One region of the Rhodoferax sp. EU05-FHT12H12 genome, then DNA from elsewhere that is predicted to be linked to it. Evidence: riboswitches for the same ligand, from Rfam matches in the RefSeq annotation. Region 1 holds a riboswitch; the other holds the start of a gene.
The links. A riboswitch is a leader RNA that binds a small molecule or an ion and turns the genes downstream of it on or off. The one in region 1 is predicted to bind S-adenosylhomocysteine.
Positions count from the first base shown of each region.

Region 2: linked by a shared signal. The riboswitch ahead of ahcY (adenosylhomocysteinase) and the one ahead of AC3WS7_RS16350 (homocysteine S-methyltransferase family protein) in region 1 are both predicted to bind S-adenosylhomocysteine.

Region 1 is NZ_JBYTDI010000006.1:96,598-101,800, forward strand. Features, by position in the region: gene recQ (DNA helicase RecQ) at 1-1,350, opposite strand, end outside; gene AC3WS7_RS16345 (EAL domain-containing protein) at 1,487-3,754, shown strand; S-adenosyl-L-homocysteine riboswitch at 3,768-3,854, shown strand; gene AC3WS7_RS16350 (homocysteine S-methyltransferase family protein) at 3,879-4,955, shown strand; gene AC3WS7_RS16355 (Gfo/Idh/MocA family protein) at 4,970-5,203, shown strand, end outside.
Region 2 is NZ_JBYTDI010000003.1:235,097-240,299, forward strand. Features, by position in the region: gene AC3WS7_RS10495 (bifunctional 2',3'-cyclic-nucleotide 2'-phosphodiesterase/3'-nucleotidase) at 1-880, opposite strand, end outside; gene AC3WS7_RS10500 (peptide chain release factor 3) at 965-2,596, opposite strand; gene AC3WS7_RS10505 (LacI family DNA-binding transcriptional regulator) at 2,744-3,784, shown strand; S-adenosyl-L-homocysteine riboswitch at 3,849-3,957, shown strand; gene ahcY (adenosylhomocysteinase) at 4,036-5,203, shown strand, end outside.

The DNA of each region.
Region 1 (5,203 bases):
TAAATGCCCGGCGCCAAAGCTCACGCCGCTCATCTGCTGGATGCGGTAAATGGTGGACAACAGTTTGCGCGCGGCGTCGGTGCCGTCCCAGACCGCGGGCGGGTTCAGGCAGTTGTCGCAATTGCCGCAGGGCTGGCTGGCTTCGCCAAAGTAACCCAGCAGGCGTACGCGGCGGCAGTCGGTGGCCTCGGCCAGGCCCAGCAGGGCGTCGAGCTTGCCGCGCATCACCTGCTTGAATTCTTCGCTGGCCGGGCTCTCGTCGATCATGCGGCGCTGGTTCACCACGTCCTGCAGGCCATAGGCCATCCAGGCGTCGGCGGCCAGGCCGTCGCGGCCGGCGCGGCCCGTCTCCTGGTAGTAGCCTTCGATGTTTTTGGGCATGTCGCGGTGGGCCACAAAGCGCACATCGGGCTTGTCGATACCCATGCCAAAGGCGATGGTGGCCACCATCACGATGCCCTCTTCGCGCAAAAAACGGTCTTGGTTCGTCTGGCGCACCTTCTGGTCTAGCCCGGCGTGGTAGGGCAGGGCCTTGATGCCAGCGTCCACCAGGGTCTGGGCCATGTCTTCCACCTTCTTGCGGCTCTGGCAGTAGACGATGCCAGCCTCGCCCTCGTGCTCGCGCTCGATAAAGCGCAGCAGCTGGGTGGTGGAGTCCTTTTTTTCGACGATGGTGTAGCGGATGTTGGGGCGGTCGAAGCTGCTGACGAACGCACGCGCGTCTTCGAGCTGCAGCCGCTCCAGGATGTCGGCCCGCGTCAGGTCGTCGGCGGTGGCGGTCAGCGCAATGCGGGGAATGCCGGGGTAGCGCTCGTGCAGCACCGTCAGGTTGCGGTAGTCGGGGCGGAAGTCGTGGCCCCACTGGCTCACACAATGCGCCTCATCAATGGCAAATAGGCTGAGTTTGCCGCGCTCGAAGAGTGAATCCAGCAAGGCCAGGAAGCGCGCATTGCTGACCCGCTCGGGCGCGGCGTAGAGCAGGGTGATCTCGCCGCGCAGCAGTTGCTGCTCGATCTGGTAGGCCTCGTCGCCACTCAGCGTGGAGTTGAGGAAGGCGGCGCTGACACCCGCCTCATGCAGCGCGCCCACCTGGTCGTGCATCAGCGCGATCAGCGGTGATATGACCAGCGTGGCGCCCAGTCCGGCCTGTTGGCGGGCGATGGCGGGGATCTGGTAACACAGGCTCTTGCCGCCGCCGGTGGGCATGAGCACCAGCGCGTCGCCGCCTTGTGCCACGTGCTCCACGATGGACTGCTGGGGTCCGCGGAAGGCGTCGTAACCGAACACGGTGCGCAAAATGCCGTTGCAGGCATCCAGGGTGGTGCTGGAGGGGAGGGGGTTTGCTATCAAAACAGGAGCTTGTCGCGCAATGTCTACGGGGGCTAGAGGCCTAAAACATCAATAATGTGAACAGTTGGGCAGTGTGGCGGTTTTTCGCGGCCCGGGCGCTTATTGTCGGGCATGCCCATGGCTACACTCAACGCTCATGACGGACCCCCAGAGCGCCCCGGATGCGCAACACCCCACCAAAGCCCTGCTGCAGCTGTGCAAGCGTCTGGAGCGTGCCCGGACTCTGCCAGACATTCTGGGCGCGGTGGCTCCCGTGGTGGACGAGGTGCTGGGCTATGCCCATGCCTGGCTGGCCCTGTTGGGGGAGCGGCCCGGCTTTGTGTCCATCATCAGCCAGCTGACCTCGGACCCCGACTACCGGGATCGCCACCAGATGGCCCAGACCATGGACATCCCGATTGCAGGGGACCGCATGCTGGAGGAAATTCTGGCGGCAGACCACGTGGTGGTGGTGGATGACGCCCGCACCGACCCGCGTACCAACAAGGCGGTGGTGGCGCAGCTGGACAACCGCACCATCGTGAATGTGCCCCTGCTGCTGGCCGGAGAGCGGCTGGGGGTGGTGGGCATGGGCACCTTTGGCGATGTCGAGGGCGTGCGCCCGCCGCAGGACTGGCAGCTCGATTTCATGCAGGCGCTGGCGGGCCACGTGGCGGTAGCGCTGGACCGGGTGCGCTTTCTGGAGCGCCAGAAACGTGCCGAAGATGCGCTGTACCAAGAGAAAGAGCGCTTGCAGGTCACCCTGCATGCCATCAGCGATGCCGTCATCACCACCAACGCCCAGGGTCTGCTGCTCTATATCAACCCGGTGGCCGAAGCCCTGACGGGGGCCACGCTGGTGGCGTCCATCGGGCGGCCCTACCAGGCCGTATTTCCGCTGGACGGTAGCGAGCTGGCGCCCGACCTGGATGTGGTGGCCAGCGCCATGGCAGCGGGGCAAACCCAGCGGTACCCGCAGCTGGGCCTGGCCCATGCGCGGGGCCGCGTGTTGGTTGAGGCGGCGGTGTCCCCCATCCGCGATGCGGAAGGAGTGGTGCAAGGGGCGGTGCTGGTCTTTCGGGATGTGACCGAGCAACGCCGTCTGAGCCGCGAAATGGCCTTTCAGGCCACGCACGACGAGCTGACCGGGCTGGGCAACCGCCGCGCCTTTGAAGCCACGCTGGCCCAGTGTTTTGCCCGCACCCGTGAGCAGGCCCAGACCCACGTGTTGTGTTACCTGGACCTGGACGAGTTCAAGGTGGTGAACGACACCTGTGGCCACGGCGCGGGCGACGCGCTGCTGCGCCAAGTGGCCCAGCTGTTTTTGGAGGTGCTGGGTCCGCAGGACCACCTGTGCCGCCTGGGCGGCGACGAATTCGGCGTGGTGCTGACCGAGCAGACGCTGCCCCAGGCCCTGCGCCTGGCCGAGCAGATGCAGCAGCGCCTGGCCAGCTACCGCTTTGTCTGGCAGGACCAAAGCTTTGGCGTGGGGGTGAGCATTGGCATGGTGCAGCTGGATGCGCAGAGCGAAAGCGTAGGCGCGCTGCTGCAGGCGGCCGACAGTGCCTGCTATGTGGCCAAGGATGCGGGGCGGGGCCGCATCCACGTCTATGCCACCGACGACCCGGCGCTGGCCCAGCGCTACGGCGTCATGGAGTGGGTGAGCCGCATTGAGAACGCCCTGCGCAACGACCGTTTTGTGCTCTATGCCCAGCCCATCGTGCCGATTGGCGGGGGGGGCGTGCGTGGCCTGCACTGCGAGTTTTTGCTGCGCATGCGCGACGTCAATGGGCGGTTGGTGCTGCCGGGCGAATTCATGCCGGCGGTTGAGCGCTACCACCTGGCGACCCGGGTGGACCGCTGGGTGGTGCGCCATGCGCTGGCATGGATGGTGGCGCACCAGGACCAGATTGAGCAGTGCTCGGTCAATCTCTCGGGGCAGTCGCTGGGGGACCCCCAGTTCATGGCTTTTGTGCTGGAGACCCTGGCCGCCACGCCCATGCCCTGCCACAAGCTGTGCTTCGAGATCACCGAAACCGCCGCCATCGGCAACCTGCACGCGGCCCAGGACTTCATTGCCACCCTGCGCCGACTGGGCTGCCGGCTCTCGCTGGACGACTTCGGCAGCGGGCTGTCTTCGTTTGCGTACCTGCGCAACCTGCCGGTGGACGTGCTCAAGATCGACGGCCAGTTTGTGCGTGACATTGCCACCGACGCGGTCAGCCTGGCCATGGTCAAGTCCATCCACGAGATTGGCTGCCTCATGGGCAAGGCGACCGTGGCCGAGTTTGTCGAAAACCTGGCCATCCTGGACCTGTTGCGCGGCTTTGGCGTGCACTACGCACAGGGCTATGCAGTCGGCTACCCGATGCCGCTGGACCAGGTCTTGCTTTTGCCGGCTCACGGCACGGCCAGCACTTTGTGAACTAAAATCGGCCCTTCCCAAGGGGCGCTGCAGCTGGCGCCTGCCCTCAGACAGGCAGGCCTCCGGTCAGGCTTGGGACTCCCAACTGCGCTCACTTGTTTAAAACCACACAGTGAGCCGCCGAATGAAGCCCATCACCTACACCCGCGCACAAGCCCTTCCCGGCATTCTGGAAAACCGCATCGCCATTCTCGACGGCGCCATGGGCACCATGATCCAGCGTTTCAAGCTGGGTGAAGCCCAGTACCGTGGCGAGGGCTACACCGGCCCCGGCAGTCAGGGGGACCGCTTCAAGGACTTTCCCAAGGATGTGAAAGGCAACAACGAGCTGCTGAGCCTGACGCGGCCCGATGTCATCAGCGACATCCATGAGCGCTACCTGGCCGCCGGTGCCGACATGATCGAGACCAACACCTTTGGTGCCACCACCGTGGCCCAGGCCGACTACGACATGGCCGATCTGGCCGTCGAGATGAACTACGTGTCTGCCAAGCTGGCCCGCGCCGCCTGCGACAAATACAGCACGCCCGACAAGCCCCGCTTTGTCTGCGGCGCCCTGGGCCCCACGCCCAAAACCGCCAGCATCAGCCCCGATGTGAACGACCCCGGTGCGCGCAACGTGACCTTTGAAGAGCTGCGCGCCGCCTACTACGACCAGACCAAGGCCCTGGTGGAAGGTGGCGCAGACGTGATCCTGGTGGAAACCATTTTTGACACGCTCAACGCCAAGGCCGCGCTGTTTGCGGTGGACGAGTATTTCGAGGCCAGCGGCGAGCGCCTGCCCATTCTGATCAGCGGCACCGTGACCGATGCGTCCGGCCGCATCCTGAGTGGCCAAACGGTGACGGCCTTCTGGCACAGCGTGCGCCATGCCCAGCCGCTGGCCATCGGCCTGAACTGTGCCTTGGGTGCGGCGCTGATGCGCCCTTACATCCAGGAGCTGAACAAGGTGGCGCCGGACACGTTTATCAGCTGCTACCCCAACGCCGGCCTGCCCAACCCCATGAGCGACACCGGCTTTGACGAGACCCCCGATGTGACCAGCCGCCTGGTGCGCGAATTCGCCGAAGAGGGGTTGGTCAACATTGTGGGCGGCTGCTGCGGCACCACACCCGACCACATTGGCGCCATTGCCCAAGCGGTGAACCCGATTGCCACGCGTAGTGTGCAGCGCAACTACTTTTACAAAGAGGCGGCTTGAGCCGAGACATTGCCATGAACAAAGTCACCTGGGGCGTGCTGAGCACCGCCAAAATCGGCATGGAGAAAGTTACCCCCGCGCTCATGCGCAGCCAGTGGTGTGATGTGCAGGCGATTGCCTCGCGTTCGCTGGACAGCGCCCAGGCCGCCGCTGGCAAGCTGGGCATTCCCAAAGCCTACGGCTCCTACGAGGCGTTGCTGGCCGACCCGGCCATCGAAGCAATTTACAACCCTTTGCCCAACGACCAG
Region 2 (5,203 bases), on a different contig from region 1:
CATTGATGGTGCCGCGCGCGATGTCCACCTTGGGGTAGCTGGCAAAGGCCTTGCCGGGAAATTCGGCATGCGCATGGCCGAACAGAATCGCGTCCACCCCGGGCACTTCGGCCAGGCGCGACACGGCATTTTCCGCAAAGCTGCCGACCTCGCCTTTTTCAAAGCCAGAGTGGGGGATGGCGATCACCAACTGCGCGCCCTTGGCCCGCATCTCGGGCACATAGCGGCGGGCCATGTCCACCATGTCGCGCGTGACCACCTTGCCTTCCAGGTTGGCCTTGTCCCACTGCATGATTTGTGGCGGCACAAAGCCGATCACACCCACGCGCAGCGCGTGGGCCTTGCCATTGGCGTCCTTGAAGCTGCGGTCCAGCAGCACATAGGGGGTGAAGGCGTGGGTGGGGCTGGCGCTGTCCTGCTTGCCGTCGGCCAGCAGCACGTTGGCGTTCACATAGGGGAAGCCGGCCCCGGCAACGGTGCGACGCAAAAAGTCCAGGCCGTAGTTGAACTCGTGGTTGCCCAGGTTGGCGGCGTCGTAGCCCAGCGGGTTCATGACCTTGTAGGCGGGGTGCGTCTGGCCAGCCTGCAGCGGCGCCACGCGCGCCACCACATCGCCCAGCGGGTTGCCCTGCAGCAGGTCGCCGTTGTCAAACAGCAAGCTGTTGGGCGCCTCGTTGCGCGCGGCCTTGATCAGGCTGATAGCGCGCGCCAGGCCGTACTGGTCGGTGGGCTTGTCCTGGTAGTAGTCGTAGCTCAGCAGGTTCATGTGCACATCGGTGGTCTCCAGGATGCGCAGTTGCAGTTGTTCTGCGCTGGCGGCAGTGCCCAGGGCTGCCAGCAGCAGGGCGCTGGCGAGGCGCAGGGAAGAGGGAAATGTCATGGGAGCTCCTGTCCGGTCAAGCCAATAAAAAAGCCCACTGGGGTCAGCGGGCTTTTTATCTTACTGCGGCTGGCGTGTGGACCCTCAGCCCGCGCTTTGCAGCGCCAAGCCCGCATGCTCGCGCAGCGGGTGGAAGTGGATCTTGGGGAAACGCTCCTGCGCCAGGCGCACGTCATACGGGCTGGTGCACAGGTAGGCCAGCGTGTCGGCCGCGTCCTTGGCCATGCGCTGGGGGTAGGCGTAGACAAACTCGCGCAGTTCGGCCGGACTGTCGGCCGTGATCCAGCGTGCGCCGGTGTACTGGCTGCCTTCCAGGCGAATGTCGGCGTCGTATTCGGCCTTCAGGCGGTGCTGCACCACTTCAAACTGCAGCTGGCCGACTGCGCCCAGGAGCATGTTGCCGCCCATCTCGGGCTTGAACACCTGGATGGCACCTTCCTCACCCAGCTGGGCCAGGCCCTGCTGCAGCTGCTTGGTACGCAAGGGGTTTTTCAGCACCACGGTCATGAACATTTCGGGCGCAAAGAAGGGCAGGCCGGTGTACATCAGGTTCACGCTGCCATCGGTGATCGTGTCGCCCAGCTGCACGCCGCCGTGGGTGGTAAAGCCCACGATGTCGCCCGCGTAGGCCTCTTCCACCGCCTCGCGGCGCTGGCTCATGAAGGTCACCACCGACGTGGGGCGCAGCTCTTTGGCGGTGCGCATGACCTTGAGTTTCATGCCCGGTGTGTATTTGCCACTGGCCATGCGCACAAAGGCAATGCGGTCGCGGTGGTTGGCGTCCATATTGGCCTGCACCTTGAACACCACGCCACTGAAGGCCTCGTCTTCGGGCTGCACTTCTTTCACCACGGGCTGGCGGTTCACCAGCGTGGTACTGGTGCGGCTTTGCGGGCTGGGGGCCAGATCGACCAATGCGTCCAGCACCTCCATCACCCCAAAGTTGTTCACACCCGAGCCAAAGAACACAGGGGTCTGTTTGCCGGCCAAAAAGGCTTCCAGGTCCCAGGCAGGGCTGGCGCCGGTGGCCAGCTCCATGCTCTCCATGGCGGTGGTCCACTCGTGGCCAAAGCGCTGGGACAGGGAGTCGGCGTTGTCCAGCGACACGGTGTCAAAGTCCTGCGGGCGGCGTTCGCTGCCGCTCTCAAACACGGTCATGGCCTGGGTGCGCAGGTTGACGATGCCACCAAAGGCCTTGCCCTGGCCCACGGGCCAGGTCATGGGCACGCAGGGCATGCCCAGCTCGCGTTCGATCTCGTCGAGGATGTCCAGCGGCTCGCGCACTTCGCGGTCCATCTTGTTCACAAACGTGATGATGGGCGTATCGCGCTGGCGGCAGACCTCGATCAGGCGGCGCGTCTGCGCTTCCACGCCGTTGGCCGCGTCAATCACCATCAGTGCCGAGTCCACGGCGGTCAGCACGCGGTAGGTGTCTTCGGAGAAGTCCTTGTGGCCCGGGGTGTCCAGCAGGTTGATGACGTGGTCGCGGTAGGCCATCTGCATCACCGACGAGGCCACCGAGATGCCGCGCTGCTTTTCGATTTCCATCCAGTCGGAGGTGGCATGGCGGCTGGCCTTGCGCGCCTTGACCGAGCCAGCAATCTGGATCGCGCCCGAGAACAGCAGCAGTTTTTCGGTCAGCGTGGTCTTGCCGGCGTCCGGGTGAGAAATGATGGCAAAGGTGCGGCGGCGGCGGGTTTCGGCAAGAAAAGACATGGAGGGGGAGGGCTGCAGGCAGCGGCTGAGGCAAAGGGGGGGATTTTAGGGCCCTCGCTGCTGGCAAGCGGCTCCGGCATGATGCGCCGTCGTGGTGCCCGGAGCGGCAGGGACTGATTCCATCCCTTGGGCATCTACACTCCCGCCATGCAAAAAAGCGGTGGCACGACCAATATCAAGCAACTGGCACAGGCCTTGGGCCTGTCTACCTCCACGGTCAGCCGCGCCCTGAATGGCTACACCGATGTGAACGAGCAGACCCGCCTGCGCGTGCAGGAGATGGCGGCTGCCATGGGTTACCGGCCTGACGCCGGCGCGCGCCGCCTGGTGCGTGGCAACACGGACGCCGTGGGCATTGTGTATTCCGCAGCCGTCGAGAATCTGGGCAACCCGCAGTTCCTGGACATGGCCGATGGCCTGGCCGAACGGCTGGAACGCGACCACCTGGACCTGCTGCTGGCCGTGGCCAAAAACGAGACCGAGCTGGAAATCTATGAACGCCTGTTCCGGGGCGGGCGGGTGGACGCGGTGATTGTGCCCAACACCCGGGTGCAAGACCCGCGCGTGGATTACCTGCTGGACAAGGGCTACCCCTTTGTGGGCTATGGCCGCACGGCGCAGTGCGACCACTACTCGTGGCTGGACTTTGACAATGACATGGGCAGCCGATTGGCGGTGGAGCATTTGCTGGCGCTGGGCCACACCCGCATTGCGTATGTGCATGCACCGCTGGTGCTGAACTTTGCCTACCAGCGCCACCGGGGTTTTGTGGACGCTCTGGCCACGGCCGGGGTGGACATCCCTGCGAGTTACTGCATGGGGGGCGTGAACGACCGCCGCAGCGGTTTGCAGGCGGCGGCACGGTTGCTCGCGCTGCAACCCAAACCCACGGCCGTGTTGGTGGACAACAACCTCGGGGGGGTGGGCCTGATCCGCGGGCTCATCGATGCCGGTTTGCATGTGGGGCAAGACATCTCGGTCGTGGTCCATGGCGATATTCCGCAAGACACCCTCCTCACCGGGCTCGATGTCACCACCGTCACGCAGCCCACCCCGCAGACGACAGGCATGGCGTTGGCCGAGATGGTGATGCAGGTATTGCGCGCCCCGCAAGACGGCCCCTACCAAGTGCTGCGCCAGCCGGCCTTGCAGCTGGGCAGCAGCACGGGCCCGGTGAGGCAAGCTTGACCTTTTTCTGCGGGCTTGGTGCTGCGGGGCTATTGCGCTCCGCAGCAACGCGCTAAAATCCCCCACTTCCGAGGAGCGTTGCAGCTCGCCGCCCATGCCACGTGGGTGCCGCGAGTGAGGCTCGGAAAACACGCCGCGTCCTGCGCCGTGCCTGTCAACGGCGCTCACCCACTGGTCGTGTGCGGTGAGTTGGTTTTGAAAACTCCCCCCATGCCGCCAGTGCTTATGCAAATGAACGTTTGGAGCACACCATGAGCGCTGTATTGAAACCCACCAAGACCCCCAAGACATCGAAGGCCGCTGTGGCCAAGACAATCGTCGCCAAAGTTGCAGCGGCTGCCGCTGAAGATTTTCAGATTGCCGACATCGGCCTGGCCGCCTGGGGGCGCAAAGAGCTGACCATTGCCGAAACCGAAATGCCCGGTCTGATGGCCATCCGCGAGGAATTCACCAAGAGCCAGCCCCTGAAGGGTGCACGCATCACCGGCTCGCTGCACATGACCATCCAGACTGGCGTGCTGATTGAAACGCTGAAAGCCTTGGGCGCCGATGTGCGCTGGGCTTCGTGCAACATTTTCTCGACCCAGGACCATGCCGCCGCCGCGATTGCCGCCACCGGCACGCCGGTGTTTGCCGTCAAGGGAGAGACCCTGGAAGACTACTGGGACTACACCCACCGCATTTTTGAGTTCAGCGGCAAGAAGGGCACCGCGGCTGAAGGCCCCAACATGATTCTGGACGACGGTGGCGATGCCACCTTGTTGATGCACTTGGGTGCCCGTGCCGAGAAGGACATCAAGGTGTTGGCCAAGCCCGGCAGCCACGAAGAAATTTGCCTGTTCAACAGCATCAAGGCCAAGCTCAAGCTGGACCCCACCTGGTATAGCCGCCGCCTGAAAAACATCATTGGCGTAACCGAAGAAACGACCACGGGTGTGATGCGCCTGGAGGAAATGTCCGCCAAGGGCACGCTGGCCCTGCGCGCCATCAACGTGAACGACTCGGTGACCAAGAGCAAGTTTGACAACCTGTACGGCTGCCGCGAATCCCTGGTGGACGGCATCAAGCGCGCCACCGACGTGATGATCGCCGGCAAGGTGGCCTTGGTGGCCGGCTACGGCGACGTGGGCAAGGGCTCCGCCCAGGCCCTGCGCGCTTTGAGCGCCCAGGTGTGGGTGACCGAGATTGACCCGATCAACGCCCTGCAGGCTGCGATGGAAGGTTACAAGGTCGTGACCATGGAATATGCCGCCGACAAGGCCGATATTTTTGTGACCACGACCGGCAACAAGAACGTCATCACTTACAAGCACATGGATGCGATGAAGGACCAGGCCATCGTTTGCAACATCGGTCACTTCGACAATGAAATTGACGTTGCCTCCCTGTCCAAGTGCAAGTGGGAAGAGATCAAGCCCC